2 linked regions of the Longimicrobium terrae genome follow. The protein of the gene in region 1 interacts with the protein of each later gene in a pairwise test. Links are inferred from orthologs where the notes say so. Each region holds a gene or a part of one and is shown in the gene's direction. Other genes may lie near its edges.

The links. Proteins that work in one complex are often made in the same cells at the same time.
Region 2: the proteins of nusG (region 1) and rho interact in binary tests that used the Escherichia coli proteins (3 or more experiments, as listed by UniProt). The link is inferred for Longimicrobium terrae from one-to-one orthologs.

Annotation. Positions count from the first base shown.
Region 1 is NZ_JACHIA010000001.1:334,916-338,770, reverse strand. What follows is about bases 1,075-3,855. They hold nusG (transcription termination/antitermination protein NusG), read left to right. Parts: upstream 1,075-2,079; coding sequence 2,080-2,631; downstream 2,632-3,855. Other genes in these bases: rplA (50S ribosomal protein L1), read left to right, coding at 3,349-3,855; rplK (50S ribosomal protein L11), read left to right, coding at 2,655-3,080; secE (preprotein translocase subunit SecE), read left to right, coding at 1,862-2,071; rpmG (50S ribosomal protein L33), read left to right, coding at 1,639-1,788; tuf (elongation factor Tu), read left to right, coding at 1,075-1,555. Also shown: more of tuf, read left to right, coding at 362-1,074. UniProt on the Escherichia coli protein: Part of the processive rRNA transcription and antitermination complex (rrnTAC). The complex forms an RNA-chaperone ring around the RNA exit tunnel of RNA polymerase (RNAP).
Region 2 is NZ_JACHIA010000040.1:148-4,798, forward strand. The notes cover bases 728-3,605. They hold rho (transcription termination factor Rho), read left to right. Parts: upstream 728-1,480; coding sequence 1,481-2,731; downstream 2,732-3,605. Other genes in these bases: HNQ61_RS28035 (site-2 protease family protein), read right to left, coding at 728-1,298; HNQ61_RS28045 (hypothetical protein), read left to right, coding at 3,060-3,287. In the rest of the region: more of HNQ61_RS28035, read right to left, coding at 183-727; HNQ61_RS28050 (hydantoinase B/oxoprolinase family protein), read left to right, coding at 3,659-4,651. UniProt on the Escherichia coli protein: Facilitates transcription termination by a mechanism that involves Rho binding to the nascent RNA, activation of Rho's RNA-dependent ATPase activity, and release of the mRNA from the DNA template.

The DNA of each region.
Region 1 (3,855 bases):
GTGGACGCGGAAAAAGCGGCCCGCGGCGGGACGGAAACGAACGCCGTGGCCGGGGGTTGACGCAGTGGCGGGGTTGCGGTAGTTTACCCGTCTTGCTTTCTGCCGGGAGAAGTGTATCTGCGCGCCGCTTCGGTGGCGCGCCGTGCGCTTCTGGCAGGGAAACCTGGGCGGGCCTCCACGGCATTGTGGCGGGAGACTCGCGGTTTGTTGTTCGGGCATGCGCCCGGACCCGGAGGTGGGCGCCGCGCGGTTCGGCGGCACGCGCCTTCTTGCAGGGAAGGGGCCACGGCCAGGGCGTAGAACCCCGCCGGCTCCGGGCACCCAATCGATCTCAACCATCCGGATCGGACCGAAAACGGAAATGGCCAAGGCTAAGTTTGAGCGCAACAAGCCGCACGTAAACGTGGGCACCATCGGCCACGTCGACCACGGCAAGACCACGCTGACGGCCGCGATCACGCGCATTCAGGCTGCGCAGGGCTTCGCGGACTTCATCAGCTTCGACAACATCGACAAGGCTCCGGAAGAGCGGGCGCGCGGGATCACGATCTCGACGGCGCACGTGGAGTACCAGACGGCGAACCGTCACTACGCGCACGTGGACTGCCCGGGCCACGCCGACTACGTGAAGAACATGATCACGGGCGCGGCGCAGATGGACGGAGCGATCCTGGTGGTGTCGGCGGCCGACGGCCCGATGCCGCAGACGCGCGAGCACATCCTCCTGGCCCGCCAGGTGAACGTGCCGTACGTGGTGGTGTTCATGAACAAGGTCGACATGGTCGACGACCCGGAACTGCTGGAGCTGGTGGAGCTGGAAGTCCGCGAGCTGCTGAGCGAGTACGACTTCCCGGGCGACGACACGCCGATCGTGAAGGGTTCGGCGCTCAAGGCGCTGGAGTCGGGTGATCCGAACAGCGAGTGGGGCTCCAAGATCGGCGAGCTCATGAACGCGATCGACACCTGGATTCCGCAGCCGGAGCGCCAGGTGGACAAGCCGTTCCTGATGCCGGTCGAGGACGTGTTCTCGATCACCGGCCGCGGCACGGTGGCCACGGGCCGCATCGAGCGCGGCATCATCAAGGTGGGCGAGACGGTGGAGCTGGTGGGCTTCGGTGCCGAAAAGAGCACGACGGTCACCGGCGTCGAGATGTTCCGCAAGCTGCTGGACGAGGGCCAGGCCGGCGACAACGTCGGACTGCTGCTTCGCGGCGTGGCCAAGGACGACATCGAGCGCGGCATGGTGCTGGCGAAGCCCAAGACCATCACGCCGCACACGAAGTTCAAGGCCGAGGTGTACGTGCTGACCAAGGAAGAAGGCGGCCGCCACACACCGTTCTTCACCGGGTACCGCCCGCAGTTCTACTTCCGCACGACGGACGTGACGGGCACCGCCGACCTCCCCGAGGGCGTGGAGATGGTGATGCCGGGCGACAACGTGCAGATGACGGTGGAGCTGATCACGCCCATCGCCATGGAAAAGGAACTGCGCTTCGCCATCCGCGAGGGCGGCCGCACCGTCGGCGCCGGCGTCGTTACCGAGATCCTGGACTGATTCTGGGACGGCGGAAGCGGCGGGGAGGCAACGTGGCCTCCCTGCCGTTCGTCGTCTTTTCCGCTGGTTAGGAGAAGAAAGCCATGCGCGACAAGGTCATCCTCGCTTGCACGGAGTGCAAGGAGAGGAACTACAACAAGACGAAGAACAAGCGTCTGCACCCCGAGCGGGTGGAGTACAAGAAGTACTGCCCGCGGTGCAACACGCACCGTCCGCACAAGGAAACCAAGTAAGCGGTTCGCGGAGTACGACGGCCGGTCCCCCGAGGGCCGGCCGGCACCCTTTCAGATCGCATACGGTTTCCGCATGGCTGAGACGACGCGTTCCTCGACCCGCGACTTCTTTCCCGAAGTCGTGGAGCAGGTGAAGAAGGTGACCTGGCCCGACCGGGCGCAGCTGCAGAACTCCACGGGAATCATCGTGGCGTTCATGTTCGCCATGGCGGCCATCACCTTTGTCATCGACTTCGGGATCCGCAATCTCCTTGAAGTGCTCACGTCCCTGTTCGCCGGCTGAGTGAACCCATGGCAGACGCCAAGTGGTACGCGATCCAGAGCTATTCGGGGCACGAGAACAAGGTGCAGCGCCTCATTCAGCGCCGCATCGACGAGGAGCTGGGCGAGCCCGAAGACAAGCAGATCCAGGAAGTGATGGTCCCCACCCGTGAAGAGGTGGAGCTTCGCAACGGCAAGCGCGTGACCGTCACCCGCAAGCTGTACCCGGGGTACGTGCTGGTGAAGATGGTGTACAACCAGCGCAACTCGCACCTGATCAACGGCATTCAGGGCGTGATCAAGTTCCTGGGCACCGGTTCCGAACCCCAGCCCCTGACGGATGAGGAGCTGGCCAAGGTGCTGGGCCAGGAAGTCGAGGCCCCCGCCGCGGCGGAAGCGCCGGTGGTGCTGATTCCCTTCACCATCGGACAGGTGGTGGAGGTAACGGACGGACCGTTCAAGGAATTCAGCGGCACCGTTCAGGGCATCGACCACGAAAAGGGCAAGGTGAAGGTCGAGGTTTCCCTCTTCGGGCGGCCCACCTCCATCGAACTGGACTACACGCAGCTCCGCGGATTCTGAGCGGACGTTGATCAGAGGCTGAGATGGCGAAGAAAGTCACCGGATTCATCAAGCTCCAGGTTCCCGCGGGCGCGGCCAACCCCGCGCCCCCCGTCGGCCCCGCGCTGGGCCAGCACGGCGTGAACATCATGGAGTTCTGCAAGCAGTTCAACGCGCGCACCCAGGGACAGCCGGGAATGATCATTCCCGTCGAGATCACGGTGTACGCCGACCGCAGCTTCACGTTCATCACCAAGACGCCTCCGGCGGCGGTGCTGATCAAGAAGGCCGTGGGCCTGGACAAGGGAAGCGCCTCGTCCAAGAAGACCAAGGTGGGCACGATCACGCAGGAGCAGCTGCGCACGATCGCCGAAACCAAGATGCCCGACCTGAACGCGGCCGACGTCGAGGGCGCCATGCGCCAGATCGCCGGAACGGCCCGCTCGATGGGCGTCGAAGTCAAGGGATAACAGAAGTACCAGGTGCCCAGTACCAGGTGCCCAGTTGCTGGGCACCGGGCACTGAGCACTGGGCACTTCTTTCACTACGACAGCCGCCGCGTGAAAGCCCGGTGTCTGCCGGAGGCGGGAGAAGCGGAATCCGGCCGGAGCCCAGAAAGCGGTCTCCCGCCCTTTCGTCCCTTCGGGGACGCGGCCTGATTCCCGTCCATTGAACCACCGGGGCGCCCGGCGAAGGCCCGGTGGGAGGACTCCAGTTCAACTTCGCCCGAGGGGGTACATGCCAAAGCACGGGAAGAAGTTCCGCGACGCGCAGGCCCGTGTGCCCGAGGGTACCACGTTTCAGCCCACCGAGGCCGTAAGCCTCGTCAAGGAGCTGAGCTTCGCCAAGTTTGACGAGACCGTCGAGGTCGCCGTCCGGCTCGGTGTGGACCCCAGGCACGCGGACCAGATCGTTCGCGGAGCCGTCGTCCTTCCCCATGGTACGGGGAAGACCGCCCGCGTGCTCGTGATCGCCCAGGGCGACCGCGCGCGTGAGGCCGAGGAAGCAGGCGCCGATTTCGTGGGCGCCGAGTACGTTCAGCGGATCAAGGACGGGTGGCTGGACTTTGACGTCTGCGTCGCCACGCCCGACATGATGGGCCAGGTGGGCCAGCTCGGCCGCATCCTGGGCCCCCGCGGCCTGATGCCGACCCCCAAGGCGGGGACGGTCACCATGGACGTGAGCCGGGCTGTTCGCGAGATCAAGGCCGGCAAGATCGAGTTCCGCGTGGACCGCACGGGCAAC
Region 2 (4,651 bases), on another replicon or contig:
CTCCTTCAGGATGACATGGTGCGTGGTTTTGCGGGGAGTTGAGCGGCTTGCGGGCCGTCCATGAACCGACATCGAACAACCGAACATCGAACAACCGACATCGAAAAACCGTCATTCATCAACCGACATCCATCATCCGACATCCGGCCTGCATCATCCCGGAACCGGCGCGCAACACGCAATCAAAGCACGAACGGGATGGGCACCCAGGCGATCACGAAGATGACCAGGCATGCCCACGCAACCGCGCGCCGCCGCGCATCCAGCCGGAACCCGGGGTCGAACACCGGCGGATGCGCCAGCTTTCCCCGCCCGATCATCAGCACCAGCCCCGCCCAGAACCACCACCCGGTGTACAGCCACCCCATCCCCAGCAGCAGCGCCAGCGTGGCCCGGCTCGCCACCCGGTGCGCGCGGGGCGACAACGAGTACACCACGTGCCCGCCGTCCAGCTGGCTGATGGGAAACAGGTTGAGCGCGGTAAAGAACAGCCCGAACCACCCCGCCGCCGCCAGCGGATGCAGCAGCACCAGCGGCGCATGCCCCATGGGCGTGGCCGCGCGCAGAACGTGCAGCAGAATCGACTCTCCCAACGGAAGTGCTCCGTCACCCGTCATTACGGCGAGAGACGCGCCGGAAAAGCGCTGCGCCAGCGGCTGGCTCATCATCAGCCCCGCCAGATAGACGGGAACGGCGAGCACGAATCCGGCAAGCGGGCCCGCGGCGCCCATGTCCAGAAGCGCCGCCCGGTTGATGAGGGGAGAGCGGATGCGGATGAACGCGCCAAAGGTGCCGATGGGGCTCAGAAGCGGCGGCGCGGGAAGAAACCAGGGGGGAGAAACGTCCATCCCGTGGCGCCGCGCAAGCGCCCAATGGCCCGCTTCATGCGCGCCCAGGATGCACAGCAGAGGCAGGGAAAACCACAGTCCCGGTGCCACGGAGCGCAGATCGTACCGCGCGGGCACGGGGATCGCATGGCCCGCCGACTCGGCCCAGCCCATGGGGTCGCCGGGAACCAGCAGGCACCCGGCGACCGTGGCGGTGGCCAAGGTAAGCACAAGGAGCAGCGCGTGAAGCCACCACCGTTCGCGCGTGCGGACGCGGGCGCGGCGGGTAAGGGTGATCTCCACCCCGTCGCCGCCGGACTGCACGTAGCGCCGGCCGGGCCAGCGCGCGAGCCACTCGGAAAGGGCCGGATCGTCGGCCGGAACGCCCGGATGCAGGCGGGCCTGAAGCACCTGCTGATCGTGCAGTTCCACCAGTCGCCACGCGGCGAACGGGCCTGATATGTCCGGCACTTTCTTCTTGACCTCCGTGTATACCGTGCTTAGGTTGGGGCAAACGCCTCCAGAGCATTCTGTGCGCTCAGCGCGCGGCGCGCCCCTCCCCTGGCACAACCCCCTCCCACGCGGCGGAACATCCAGCGGTCCCGGCTGCCGTACCTGCAGTCCGGGCCGTGCTGATACATTCGGAGCACAACGTGGACATTAGCACCATCAAGACCAAGAGCATCGCCGAACTGCACGAAATGGCGGAAGGTCTCAACATCTCCAACTATTCCGGGCTCCGCAAGCAGGACCTCATCTACCGCATCGAGCAGAACCTGCTCGACAGCGAGGTGGTTCTGCGGGGCGAGGGAGTACTTGAGGTTCTTCCCGAAGGCTACGGCTTTCTTCGTTCGCAGGACTGGAACTATCTGTACGGGCCGGACGACATCTACGTGTCGCCCAGCCAGATCAAGCGATTCGACCTGCGCACCGGCGACACGGTGATGGGGCAGGTCCGTCCGCCCAAGGAGGGCGAGCGCTACCTTGCCCTTCTGAAGGTAGAACGCGTGAACGGCGACGAGCCGGACAAGGCCAAGCACCGCGTCGCCTTCGACAACCTTCGCCCGCGCTATCCCGACCAGCGCATTCACCTGGAAGCCGCCACCACCGACATCAGCATGCGGGTGATGGACCTGGTGGCGCCCATCGGCAAGGGCCAGCGCGGCCTGATCGTGGCGCCCCCCAAGGCGGGCAAGACGATCCTGATGCAGAAGATGGCCAACGCCATCACCGAAAACCATCCGGAGGTGCACCTGATCGTGCTGCTCATTGACGAGCGGCCCGAAGAGGTGACCGACATGCAGGAAAACGTGCGGGCCGAGGTCATCTCCTCCACCTTCGACGAGCCGGCCGACCGGCACACGCAGGTGGCGGAAATGGTGCTGGAAAAGGCCAAGCGCCTGGTGGAGCACGGCCGCGACGTCGTCATCCTGCTGGACAGCATCACCCGCCTGGCGCGCGCCTACAACGTGGTGGTGCCGCACTCCGGCAAGATCCTGTCGGGCGGCGTGGACGCCAACGCGCTGCACAAGCCCAAGCGCTTCTTCGGCGCGGCCCGCAACATCGAAGAGGGCGGCTCGCTCACCATCGTCGCCACGGCCCTGGTGGAAACGGGAAGCCGCATGGACGAGGTGATCTTCGAGGAGTTCAAGGGCACCGGCAACATGGAACTGGTGCTGGACCGCCACATCGCCGACAAGCGCATCTTTCCGGCGATCGACATCAACCGCTCGGGCACGCGCCGCGAAGACCTTCTGCTCAACGAGCTGGAGCTTACCCGCGTGTACCTGCTGCGCAACTTCCTGTCCGACATGCCGCCGGCGGAGTCCATCGACTTCCTGCTCAAGCGCATGCGCCCCACGAAGACCAACAAGGAATTCCTGGATTCGATGGCGCGGGGGTGAGGGGAAGTGCGTGAGTGCTGGGTGCGTGAGTGCGTGAGTGCGGGAACGGAAGTGCCCGGTGCTCAGCGCCGGGTGCTCAGAGCGGGATGGACAGCGGGGCGAGGGAGCCGGATCGGCTTTCCCGCCCCGTCTCGTTTTGCGCCGCCGGCCGGCAATGCCGATGGGCGCACCGTGGCGCGCGGCGCGCGGGCAACCGGAGAGGCAAATGCAATTTTCCGGCGCGGATGCAGGGGATTGTGTAGCAGAAGCTCTGCCGCGAGCGCAACCGGCACACGCGTTGCACAGGGGCGCGGTGAAGGTCCCTGATCCTACGAATGGAGATACACCCATGGTGATCAAGCGCGTGATGGCGGCTGCCCTCGTGGCCCTGGCGATGGGCGCCGGTGCATGCACGGCGGAAGTTGAAGAAAAGGGCGAGGCGCCGTCGGTGGACGTCGATGGCGGCAAGATGCCGCAGGTGGACGTGGACCCGGCCAAGGTCGAAATCTCGACCGACACGCAGCAGGTCGTGACCCCCGAAGTGAACGTCACGCCGACTGAAGGCGACGACAAGTAATTCGCGGCCACGCGCGTTCACCGGCCCCGGCGACAGCAGTCGCCGGGGCCGGTTTGTTGTTCGTGCGGGCCCTCACCCCGCGCGCTGCGCGCGACGACCCTCTCCCACAAACAGACGTGGGAGAGGGAGCACACCCCAGTATGTGCCCGCTTACAGGGTCGCTCGCACGGACGCGATCTCTCCCGTCCGCGGTCCCCGCGACCTCCGCGACCTCCGCGACCTCCGCGACCTCCGCGACCCCCGCGACCCCCGCGACCTCCGCGTGAGGGCAGTTCTTCATCGTCTGCGGCCGCGCCGGGCTTGCGGGGCACCCCGCGCGACGTCGTAGTTTGCCTTTCCATCAGCGACCGTCCTCCCCAACCGCGCCGCACGTGACCGAGCGTCTCTGGCAGATCTGGATTGACACCGGCGGCACGTTTACCGACTGCCTGGCGCTGGACCCGGCCGGGGTGCAGCGCCGCGCGAAGGTGCTCAGCAGCAGCGCGCTGCGGGCCACCATCATGGCCGTCGAAGCGCCGGACTGCCTGCGGATCCGCGAAGAGTGGGGCGCCGTGCCGGGCGTGGTGGACGGGCTGCAGGTACGACGCGTCGGTTCGGTGGATGAGGGCGCACGGGTGGCGTCATACGATCCGGCCACGGGCGAGATGCGGCTGAACCGCGCGCTGGACGGCGCGGCGCCGGGCGTGTCCATCGAAATCCGCTCGGCGGAGGAGGCGCCCATCCTGGCCGCGCGGCTGGTGACGGGAACCGCGTCGGGCGATGCGCTTCCTCCGCTGGCGATGCGGCTGGCGACGACGCGCGGGACCAACGCCCTGCTGGAGCGGCGTGGCGCGCGCACGGCGCTGTTCATCACCCGCGGCTTCGGCGATCTGTCGCGCATCGGCACGCAGCAGCGGCCGGAACTGTTCGCGCTGGACGTGCGCCGTCCCGATCCGCTTTACGACACCGCCGTGGAAGTGGATGAGCGGCTGGCGGCGGACGGATCGGTTCTCATCCCGCTGGATCTCGCGTCCGTGCGAGCACATGCCTCGCGCCTTGTGGGCCAGGGCGTGCGCTCCGCGGCGGTCGCGCTGATGCACGCCTTTCGCGATCCCGCGCACGAGCGCGCCGTGGCGGACGCGCTGCGCGAGGCGGGATTCGCGCACGTGGCGGCTTCCGCGGAGCTCGCCGCGAGCATCGGGCTGCTGGCGCGGACGGAAACGGCGGTGGTGGACGCGTACCTGGGGCCGGTGATCGGCGGCTACCTGGACGGGGTTCGCGGCGCGCTGGGCGGCGGGCGGCTGCACGTAATGACCAGCGCCGGCGGGCTCGTCCGCCCGGAGGATTTCCGCGCCAAGGACTCGCTGCTCAGCGGTCCTGCCGGT